Regions from separate parts of the Pseudoalteromonas sp. SaAl2 genome, predicted to be linked through region 2. Evidence: riboswitches for the same ligand, from Rfam matches in the RefSeq annotation. Region 2 holds a riboswitch; the other holds the start of a gene.

Region 1 (5,463 bases), 100 kb from region 2:
GTTTTAAATCAAGTACTAACCGTGCGCCACGTCAAAAGACATTAGGCACACCAGGTGAAGTGCGTATGCTTAAGCTTGAGCTAATGCTACTTGCTGATGTAGGCTTACTTGGCTTGCCAAATGCAGGTAAATCAACCTTTATTCGCAGTGTATCTGCTGCAAAACCAAAAGTAGCTGATTACCCGTTTACGACGCTAATACCAAACTTAGGTGTAGTACGTCCAGATGCGAATAAGTCATTTGTTATTGCAGATATTCCAGGTCTAATTGAAGGTGCCTCAGATGGCGCAGGCTTAGGTATTCGATTCTTAAAACATCTAGAGCGTTGCCGTGTATTATTGCACATTATCGACATCATGCCTGTTGATGGTTCTAGTCCTGTTGATAATGCGTTTGCCATTATTAATGAGTTACATCAATATAGTCCTAAACTTGCAGAGAAGCCGCGATGGTTGGTGTTTAATAAGATTGACTTACTTCCAGAAGATGAAGCACAAGCATTGTGTGAACAAATTGCAGAAGAGCTAGGTGAAGAAACAAATATTTACCGTATCTCAGCTGTTAATAAGCAAAATACACAAGCACTTTGTCACGATATCATGGCGTTACTTGATAGTATGCCTAAAGAGAAGTTTGTACCAATCGAAGATGAAGAAGTTGAATTTAAGTGGGATACCTACCATAAAGATGCAACTAAAAATAGCGATGATGATGATTGGGAAGACTGGGACGAAGATGACTATGATGTTGAAGTTGTCTACGAGCGTTAGTAGCGTATAGATTTTAAAAAGGAGCTGATGCTCCTTTTTTCTTGTTTAGTTATAAAGTATTAGGTGATTACTGTGAAGATTTCAATGATTGCAGCCATGGCGAACAATCGTATTATTGGCCAAGATAATAAAATGCCTTGGCATTTACCTGCTGATTTACAGCATTTTAAACGTGTAACTATGAGTAAGCCAGTGATCATGGGTCGTAAAACATTTGAGTCGATCGGTCGTCCATTGCCAGGTAGAAAAAATATTATTATTAGTCGTAATGCTCAATACAGTGCGCAAGGGGTTGAGGTAGTAACATCACCTGAAGAGGCGCTGTTGCTGGTTAAAGACTGCGAAGAAGTGATGATTATTGGTGGTGGAAATATCTATCAGCAGTTTTTATTACAAGCAAGCACACTGTATTTAACTTTTATAAATCTTGATGTTACAGGAGATACTCAGTTTCCTGACTATGAAAAAGTTGCTAATTGGCAGGTGGTTGAAGAACAAATTAATAACCCCGATGATAAAAATTTACATCAGTATAAATTCGTAACCTTGGATAAAGTTGAGTAACATTATTGCGCTTAAACTTATAGATTGGTATAATAATAACCAATAAGCATAGGTAAAAAGTATTACGCAAGGGTGTCCAATGGTTAAATTATCAACATTACTAGTTGTTACTGCTGTTATTTCTGGTTCGGTGGCTTTTAGCGCTCCGGTTAAAGCTGATGATCAATTAGCTGTGTCAATTTGTGAGTATATCGCGGCAGACGATAAAAACCGTCTTCGCAGTAAGTTGAAAAGCTCACGAGTAAAGATTCGTAATATTTACGATGCGGTTTTATGCAATGGTAATAACTTATTACGCCATGCAATTGCTAGTAATGCAGTTGATGCGGGTGAGTATGTAGTTAAAAATCTATCTAAAAGCTCATTATCAGATGGTGCTGATATAGCTTGGGCTGAATCAAATGGCCATGGCGGTTCTGCACTTATTCCAGTAATTAAAGATCGCGCTGGTTTATAAGTTAAAAAGCTAAAATAAATCATAAAAAACCGCACTTGTTGCGGTTTTTGTTTTTAGTATTAAAAGATAATAACTATCTTCAATTTAGTTTCTTTGAAGTAAAGTCACGCTAATATTTTTCGCCAACTCGCCAACTCGCCAACTCGCCAACTCGCCAACTCGCCAACTCGTGCCTTTGATCAAAAATAGGCAAACTCGCTAATTTAACTTTAGATGTATAGCCGTCCATTGACATTCGCCCTTAAAATAATCACAATAGCGACCTATTTTCAAGGTGCTTACTAAATACTAAGGTATAGGTTTCAAGGTATTGAAATTTTTAGTGAGATAATCGGGAAGTTGGTGCGTAGACATGAAGACTACAACCCCAACACTGCCCCCGCAACGGTAATGTGTTTATAAGCACAGAGTCCGGAGACCGGCCTTGATACAAATTTACTATTGCTTGTGCGGTGGGCACGAGTCAGGGGATATCATGCTAAAAAAATCTACTCTAGGCGTAGCAATCGCTGCTGCGTTATCTTTTTCTGTGTCTGCAGAGCAACCAATTGAACGCATTACAGTTACCGCAAATAAATTTGAGCAATCAATTGACGATGTACTTGCCAGCGTAGCTGTTATCGAACGCAGTGATATTGAAATAAGTAATGTACGAGACTTACCTAGCCTACTTGAAACACAAGTGGGCTTTCAAATTAACTCTAATGGCGGGTTTGGCCAAAGTTCAGGTGTCTCTCTTCGCGGTTCAAGCTCGCGTCATACACTTATATTAGTTGATGGTATTCGTACTGGATCTGCCACTCTAGGCTACAAATCAATTAGTAATATTCCTCTAAATTCAATTGAAAGAATAGAAATAGTTAAAGGCTCTAGAGCAGCGGTGTATGGCTCCGATGCACTTGCAGGTGTAATCAATATTATTACCCGACAAGCTCAGGACTTAACGCTAGATGCAACATTTGGTTCTGATGCGTATCAAAGTTATCAGGTTGCAGGAACAACTGTTGTAGATAAAGTTACAGCTTCCTTCAATGCTGGTTTTGAAAAAACAGATGGCTTTGATGTATTACAAGGCGTAGCACCGGATGACGATGGCTATGAAAATAAAAATATAGGCTTTAACATTCAATATGCCGATGAATTGTTGGGGGAGCTAACAACGAAGGGGCAATATAGTGAGGGCTATGCTCAATATGATAGTGCGTTTTCGCCAGTTGATAGCACCGTTGAAAATAATGAGTTTGAAAATTACCAGTTAGGCCTTGGCTGGAAAAAATCCTTTGGGCAACAAACTCACTCAATTGATATCGCAATAGCGAATGATGGCTCTGATAACTCTCGTGTAGACTATACCGGTGCAACGGTGATAGATGCGTTTGAAACTAAACGTGAACAAATAGATTATAATGGCTTGTATGCTATTAATGATGAGTTTGATGTTTCAGGTGGTCTTAACTGGTACGAAGATGATATATCAGAAACTTCTGGTGATTACAGTAAAGATAATCGTGAAGTATTTGCAGGCTTTGTGGGTGCCTACTACGATAATGAGAGAGTACTCGCTAATTTTGCCTTACGTTATGATGATGATCAGTATTTTGGAAATGAAACAACTTATACTGCGGCTGCAGGTTATCGTTTACATGAAAATGCTACCTTTAGAATGAGTCAAAGCACTGGTTTTAAAGCACCAACTTTCAATGACTTATATTACCCCAACTCGGGTAACCCTGATTTAGTTCCGGAAACTTCAGTTAATCAGGAGTTAGGTTTGAAACTTGATTTTACACAAGCCAAAGTTGATATATCTATCTTTAGAAATGATGTTGAAAATCTTATAGCATGGGCTCCAAATGCTGCGGGAGATTGGCAACCTGCAAATATTAATGAAGCTCGTCATGAAGGGGTGGAGTTTAGTTTTGCTAATACAGTTCTTGGTTTTGATAATCAATTTAATTTTACTTATTTAGATGCTGAGAATAAAGAAACAGGTGCTGCTCAAACGTATGTTTCGCCACGTACAGTAAATTGGTTTGTTGCGAAACAGTGGGGTGATTTCGACGCGGGTTTTAATATGCAATACCGTAGTGATCGTCAAGGTAAGGTAACAAAGCTTAGCTCTTATACTTTATGGAACTTAACTGCAAACTACCAATTCAACCAATCATTGTCGTTTTCTCTACGAGTTGAAAATCTATTTGATAAGCAGTATGACGCTGTTGATTCAAGTATGGATTATACGACAGGCGAAGTGTTCTACTATAATACGGCTGATCGACGCTTCTTTGCAGGTGCAAGTTATCAGTTCTAAGTACATTTACTGAATTGAGCTTTGGTTAATTGCAGCCCCTAAATAAAAAAGCCCGTTATGGATTAATCCATAACGGGCTTTTTTATTTAATAATTTAGTCTTTTAAAAACTGTTTATAGTCTTTTTCAAAACGTTGTAACTTGGGGGCAATTAAAATGCTGCAATAACCTTGTTCTGGGTTTTGCTCATAGTAGTCTTGATGATATTGCTCAGCTGGGTAGAAAGTGGTTGCAGGGCTTACCTCAGTGACTATTTTTTCGCGTATTTGGTTTTGTAGTTGAGCAATGTAATCAGCTGTTTGGGTATGCTGCTCATCATTGTGGAAATACACTACGCTGCGGTATTGCGTGCCAATATCGTTACCTTGGCGGTTTAATTGCGTTGCGTCATGCAGGGTGAAAAACATAGCTAATAAGCTCTCATAGCTTATTTCAGAGCTATCAAATTCAATATTTACCACTTCAGCGTGACCTGTCAGGCCTGTACATATCTGTTGGTAGGTTGGAGCATCAGTTTCGCCCCCTGTGTAGCCGGAGCTTACATTGGTAACACCTTTTACACGCCTAAATGCAGCATCAATACACCAAAAACAACCGCCGCCAAATGTCGCTGTTTCAATTGTTTTGCTCATTCTTTACTCCATAAAACGTTAAATTGCGAATATGCTCTAGCCTATCAGAAGAACGAGTAAGGTGGTTTTTTTATTGCATGAAAACAAAGAGAAGCGCTGATATATGATTATATCAGCGCTGAATATCGCTTAAAGCTCTTCTTTGAGTGGTTTGTCTGCTTCTTGTTGGTTAAGTTTTTGCTGTAAAAACTCAGGTGATTGCGTATTACGAGCTAATGCATAATATGCTGCTGGCACAACAAATAATGTCAGTATTGTAGCGACGATAACCCCAGTAAATACAACCACACCAATTACCATACGGCTCTCAGCGCCGGGGCCTGATGCAAGTACCAATGGCACAGCGCTCATTACAGTGGTGAGTGATGTCATGATAATAGGCCGCAGGCGCTGGCTTGCAGCTTGTATAATTGCTTCACTAAATTCGACACCTTTATCACGAAGTTGATTAGTAAATTCAACAATTAAAATACCATTTTTAGCACTTAAACCAATAAGCATTACAATGCCAATTTGACTGTAAATATTAAGCGTAAGGCCTGCCGCCCATAAGCCAAACATGGCACCCATGAGTCCTAGCGGTACAGTAAGCATAATAACAAAAGGATGTACAAAGCTTTCAAATTGAGCTGCTAACACTAAAAAGGTCACCGTCAGTGCTAAAATAAACACATAGGTCATGGCTGATGCGCCTTCGTAAAACAACTGTGATTCACCTTTATAATCTACT
Region 2 (5,463 bases):
CTTTTGCATTTGGATTAATTGTAATCGCGACTAAAGCCGCAGCGGTACAAATAAAACCATCAACGAGCACGGCCATTTGCTGTTCAGCAGCACTGAGCATGGCACCCACAATATGCACAATTTCAAAGCCACCAAGCGCTGCAAGCAAACTGATAGGATCATCTAGTTGAGTTTTATGTAAGATCAGTGCTTGCTCTACAACTTTTACTTTACGCGCAACCACCTCATCACTTACGCCAGTACCTTTGCCCACACATTCACTGGCATGGAGTTTAAGTATTGCCGCCATAATAGCGGCTGCACTGGTGGTATTGCCTATGCCCATCTCACCCAAGGCTAGAGTATTACAGCCACTCTTTTTAAGTTCTAATACAAGTTGTTTTGCATTGCTAAACCCTTGTTGTACCTGCTCGGTACTCATAGCCATGTGTTGATTCAACGGTTCGGTGATACCCCCTAAACGACAATCACGAATGTCCGTGTTGGGTACTTTCGTTAAAGTACCGCAGTCTGCCACTTCTAACTGCCAGCCTAGCTGATTGCAAAACACGTTAATTGCCGCGCCGCCAGCAGCAAAATTAGCCACCATTTGCGCGGTAACGTCGCTGGGGGCAATTGACACACCTTGCGCTGCAACACCATGGTCACCAGCAAACACGATTAATGTAGGCTGTTTTATAGCTGGCTGAAAATCTAAAAATTCACCTTGATTATCAATATCTTGACTAAAAATAGTCACCAATTGCTGTGCTAGTGGTTCAAGGAGACCCAGTGCACCAAGCGGTTTAGTTTTGTGATTAATTTTATCGCTTATCAGCGTATCGAATTGCCTATTTAGCGGTTTAACACAATGCATTATTAATACACCTTTTTACGAAAAAACAGCAAAGATAAAAAGAATACACTTCCAATGGCCGAGGTGATCACCCCGATTGGTAGCTCTTGATTGCTCATCACAATACGCGAAAGCACATCCACCCAGACCATAAATGTACCGCCAGCGAGTGCAGTCATAGCAAGGCCTGTTAAGGTTCCTTGAGATACGAAAAAACGTACTATATGGGGTATCATCAGACCCACAAAGCCAATCCCGCCACATAACGCCACCAAGAGCGCTGTAATTAACGAACTTAGCATCAACATTAGCAAGCGAAAGCGTTGCACAGGAATGCCTAAGGTCGCGGCACTTTCATCACCCAATAACATAGCATTGAGTTGACGCCTAAAACTCATTAATAAAATGATACAACTGAAGATGGCTAAAGCGGGTAACCAAAGTGCTTGCCACTGCGCTCTTGCAAAGCTACCTAAGGTCCAAAATAATATTGCGGTGATTGCTTGAGGATCGCTAAAATAAAGGAGTAAGCTGGTAAATGCGCTGAATAAAAACGACAGTGCAACCCCTGCAAGTAGCATTGTTTCAACCTGAGCAGACGCTCTACGCCCTGCAATAAATACCAATAGGCACATGGTCAGCATACTGCCCACAAATGCAGCCAGCGACATTGACAACCCAGCACTGATGCCAGTAAAGGTCATAAAACACACCACACCAAATGAAGCCCCTGATGAAATACCAAATAAATAGGGGTCAGCCAGTGGATTACGGGTCACGGTTTGCAAAATTAGCCCTGCAATTGCGAGTCCTGAGCCTGCTAAAAATGCCAATAACGTACGCGGCAAACGTAGCTGCCAAATTATCCGCTCAATAAACGAATCACTACCTTGGCCAAACCACTGTCCAATTACGCTGTGGTAAACATCAATAAACTTACTAGGGGCAGCTCCAAAGCTCAATGCTGCAAAAATACTCAGTACACTTAATACCACAGTTAGCGATAGCAATAGGTTATTTTTCAGCTGCATGAAGCTCTCCTGATTGATAACCATAAAAATACGTTATATGCGGAATTATTCGTTCTGGACTTTGCGGATGGCTAGATACTTGAGCGCACACGCCAAATACATCGCTGAGCATGCTCTCTGTTATAACCTGCTCCGGTGTGCCAGATACAACGATTTCACCGTGATCGATAACTAATAGCTCATCACACAGGCTGGCCGCTAAATTTAAATCATGAAACGATGCCAGCACTGTCACACCGAGAGACTTAGCTAATTCCATTAATTGGATTTGATATTTTACGTCAAGGTGGCTGGTAGGCTCATCCATAATCAAAAGCTGTGGTTTTTGTACTATGGCACGGGCAATTAAAGCTCGCTGCTTTTCACCACCAGAGAGCGAGTCAAACGCTTGGCTAGAGTGTTCTGTTAGACCGACTTGCTTAATAGCTTGAAGAATAAGTTGCTTATCTTCATTGGTAGTTGCGCTAAATAGCCGCTTGTGAGGGATGAGCCCAAGACTGACAACATCATACAGAGATAGATTAAATTGCGAGGGGGTTTCTTGCAAGACCACAGCAACCTGCTTGGCAAAATCATCAGCGCTTAATTGCCAAATATCATGTGCACCTAGCAGTACTTGACCACATGTTGGTTTATTAAACCGATAAAGGCAACGCAACAAACTCGACTTACCCGCACCATTAGGTCCAAGTAAGCCAATAAACTGACCTTGCGCAATGCTGATGTTTATTTTTTTTAGAATCGGTGTATTAGCAACAGTCCACGATAAATCGTCGACTGTGAGAAGCGCTGTTGGTGTCTGCAATGTTTATCTCTGCTAGCACGTGAAAACCCAATGCAGTAAACACAAGCTAATGCTTATGAAAAAAGATGAGTTTACCCGCTCAGTTATTTAAGTTGATTGTAACGTATTTAGTATCTGGCTTATCACTAATGTGGCTTACAGTTGCGGGAACAGCTGAGGACTTGCACCTCCTTCCTAAATACCCCTCTATTATGAGCGGGTGAGTTTATATTTCAATTAATATCTTTCTAGATGGCTAAAAACACCTTAGAAAACAATTTTAGGCCAGGCTTCACCTTGCTCATCAATATATACATCAACACAAATAAGAGCAGCATAATTGATTGAAAACACATTTTGGCTAATGAGCGACTCACGAGGGAGCTGACATAAAATAGCTAACAACTGCTTAATAACACCAGCATGCGTGATGACCAGGTGCGTTCCTGTATTTTGTGTACTGATCATCGTTAATAATTGCTGCCACCAAGTTTCAACTCGGCTATAAAACTCGTTCATTGACTCGCCATTTGGGGGAGTAATTTGCCAAGGGTTTTGCCAAAAATCTCCGATTGTCGGTGAGCTACCTTGTTGCCAAAGCATCTCATAGCTTTGCCCATCCCAATCACCAAAATCATACTCTGCAATTGCACTGTCTATATTGAGCGGAAGTTGGCGAGTATTAGCAAGCTTTTTAGCAAAGAGCTTACAACGATTTAAAGGAGAACTTATTACTGTGGTGATATCGCTCAGCCCAGCAACTTTATCGTCTAACTGTTGAACACCTTTTTTGCTCAATTCAAAGTCGCTACGCCCGGCTAACACATTTTGCTGTTCAAGTTCGCCATGGCGTAATAAATACACTTTAGTTGAGAATGGCTGCATAGCTGACCTAAATGGTGAATAGTTAATCTTTTAAAGCCACAAAAAAAGCGCCAAGGTGAAGGGCGCTTTTTAATCTAGTTTATTGAGATTATAAAATTTGGTTTTCTTTCCAAACTTGCTCTTTTTCCATGCGCTTTTTACGCTTGTCACATGGGTCATCACAATCACAAGCTTTATCAATACCTACGGAGCCTAGACCACCACAGCTACTCGCCATAGATTTTTTCTGCATAATCATGCCAATGGCCATTGCTGCGACAATTAAAATAAGTAAACCAAAAGTAAGAAGAAAAAGTGACATTGCTTAGCCCCTATTGTTCAGCAATTAAAAGGTGCTTGGCTAACGTAGCCAAGCTGAGTGTATTATAAACCGCTTTGTGCTCTGCTACAAATAGGGTTTAAATGCTGGGCTCGAATAAGTCACTAAACCATCCTTCGATTTAGCTATTAGATAGACCGCTAAGTCATTTTTTTCTGCATAGGCTTGAGCTTTATCCATGCCCATAATAGTCAATGCAGTAGCAAGACCATCGGCAGTCATTGCTGACGGATGTAATACGGTTACTGATACTAGATCATGACGACTTGGCATACCGGTAACGGGATCAATCAAATGACTGTAAGTCACACCATCCATTTCATAAAATATACGGTAATCACCCGATGTTGCCATGCCATTATTACCTGGCGCTAAAATATGATGTACTTTGCGTGTGCCTGGCTCTGCATCAGGTTGCTCAATCGCTATCCGCCAATCCTGATCGTTAGGCTTTTTACCTGCAATGCGCAGCTCACCACCAATTTCGACCATATAATTAGTTAGACCGTGACTTTCTAGCAGCTCTGCAACTTTATCTATACCATAGCCTTTTGCAGTGGCAGAAAACGAAAGCTCTAAGCCGTCAACCGTTTTTGCTAAGCCTTGCTCAGTCAGTTTTAATTTATCAACCCCAATTTTAGCAATCATGTTAGCTAATGCTTTGTCTGTTGGGCGCTTAGTTGGTTTTTTATCTGGACCAAAGCCCCATAAATCAATCAAAGGCCCCATTGTCACATCAAGCGTTTTAGTTGACTCGCCTAAACGAATCGATTCGCTCACCACAGCTCTAAAGTCACTGCTAATTGGCATGACTTCACCGGCATCTAAACGATTAAATTGGTTGATTTCTGACTCTTTAATATAAGTCGACATTGATAAGTTAATATCTTTTAGTAACTCGGTAATTTCAGGCAGTAAATTCAATGTATCGAGTTTTTCTTGCTTGGCAAATACTTTGATGTGATAGGTAGTGCCCATGGTTTTACCTTCAAGGTAAAGCTCTTTAGGCTCATCACTTTGGCCACAACCAGATATGAGTAAAGTGAGAGTAAGAAAAAATAAGGCAATTAATGCCTGCGGGTGAAAAACTCTATTCATGGCAGCCTACTTTAAATTTGAAATAAAAAAGCCTCGTAACAAGCATTGCTACGAGGCTGATATTCTAACCAAAACTAAACTGTTTTGGTATCAGTGTTAGCCACCAAAATCATCTAGTAAGATATTTTCGTCTTCAACACCTAAGTCTTTCAACATTGTGATAACAGCTGCGTTCATCATTGGAGGACCACACATGTAGAACTCACAATCTTCCGGCGCTTCGTGATCTTTAAGGTAATTCTCAAATAACACGTTATGGATAAAGCCTGTGTAGCCTTCCCAGTTATCCTCAGGTTGTGGATCTGAAAGTGCTGTATGCCATACGAAATTGTCATTTTCAGCCGCTAGGCCGTCAAAATCTTCTACGTAGAACATTTCACGTTTCGAACGTGCACCATACCAGAAGCTCATCTTACGCTTAGAGTTCAAACGTTTTAGTTGATCAAAGATATGTGAACGCATTGGCGCCATACCAGCACCACCACCTACGAATACCATTTCAGCATCAGTG

What was found. A riboswitch is a leader RNA that binds a small molecule or an ion and turns the genes downstream of it on or off. The one in region 2 is predicted to bind cobalamin.
Region 1: another riboswitch for cobalamin. It lies ahead of ACU8V8_RS13530 (TonB-dependent receptor domain-containing protein); the one in region 2 lies ahead of ACU8V8_RS13070 (ABC transporter ATP-binding protein).

What each region holds. Positions count from the first base shown of each region.
Region 1 covers NZ_CM129605.1:2,861,218-2,866,680, reverse strand. The annotation lists gene cgtA (Obg family GTPase CgtA) at 1-770, shown strand, start outside; gene folA (type 3 dihydrofolate reductase) at 843-1,334, shown strand; gene ACU8V8_RS13535 (DUF3718 domain-containing protein) at 1,414-1,791, shown strand; cobalamin riboswitch at 2,080-2,232, shown strand; gene ACU8V8_RS13530 (TonB-dependent receptor domain-containing protein) at 2,267-4,102, shown strand; gene msrA (peptide-methionine (S)-S-oxide reductase MsrA) at 4,197-4,733, opposite strand; partial or broken gene ACU8V8_RS13520 (efflux RND transporter permease subunit) at 4,863-5,463, opposite strand, start outside.
Region 2 covers NZ_CM129605.1:2,758,790-2,764,252, forward strand. The annotation lists gene cobT (nicotinate-nucleotide--dimethylbenzimidazole phosphoribosyltransferase) at 1-856, opposite strand, end outside; gene ACU8V8_RS13065 (FecCD family ABC transporter permease) at 859-1,866, opposite strand; gene ACU8V8_RS13070 (ABC transporter ATP-binding protein) at 1,850-2,671, opposite strand; cobalamin riboswitch at 2,760-2,890, opposite strand; gene ACU8V8_RS13075 (histidine phosphatase family protein) at 2,918-3,535, opposite strand; gene nqrM ((Na+)-NQR maturation NqrM) at 3,624-3,836, opposite strand; gene ACU8V8_RS13085 (FAD:protein FMN transferase) at 3,921-4,952, opposite strand; gene nqrF (NADH:ubiquinone reductase (Na(+)-transporting) subunit F) at 5,049-5,463, opposite strand, start outside.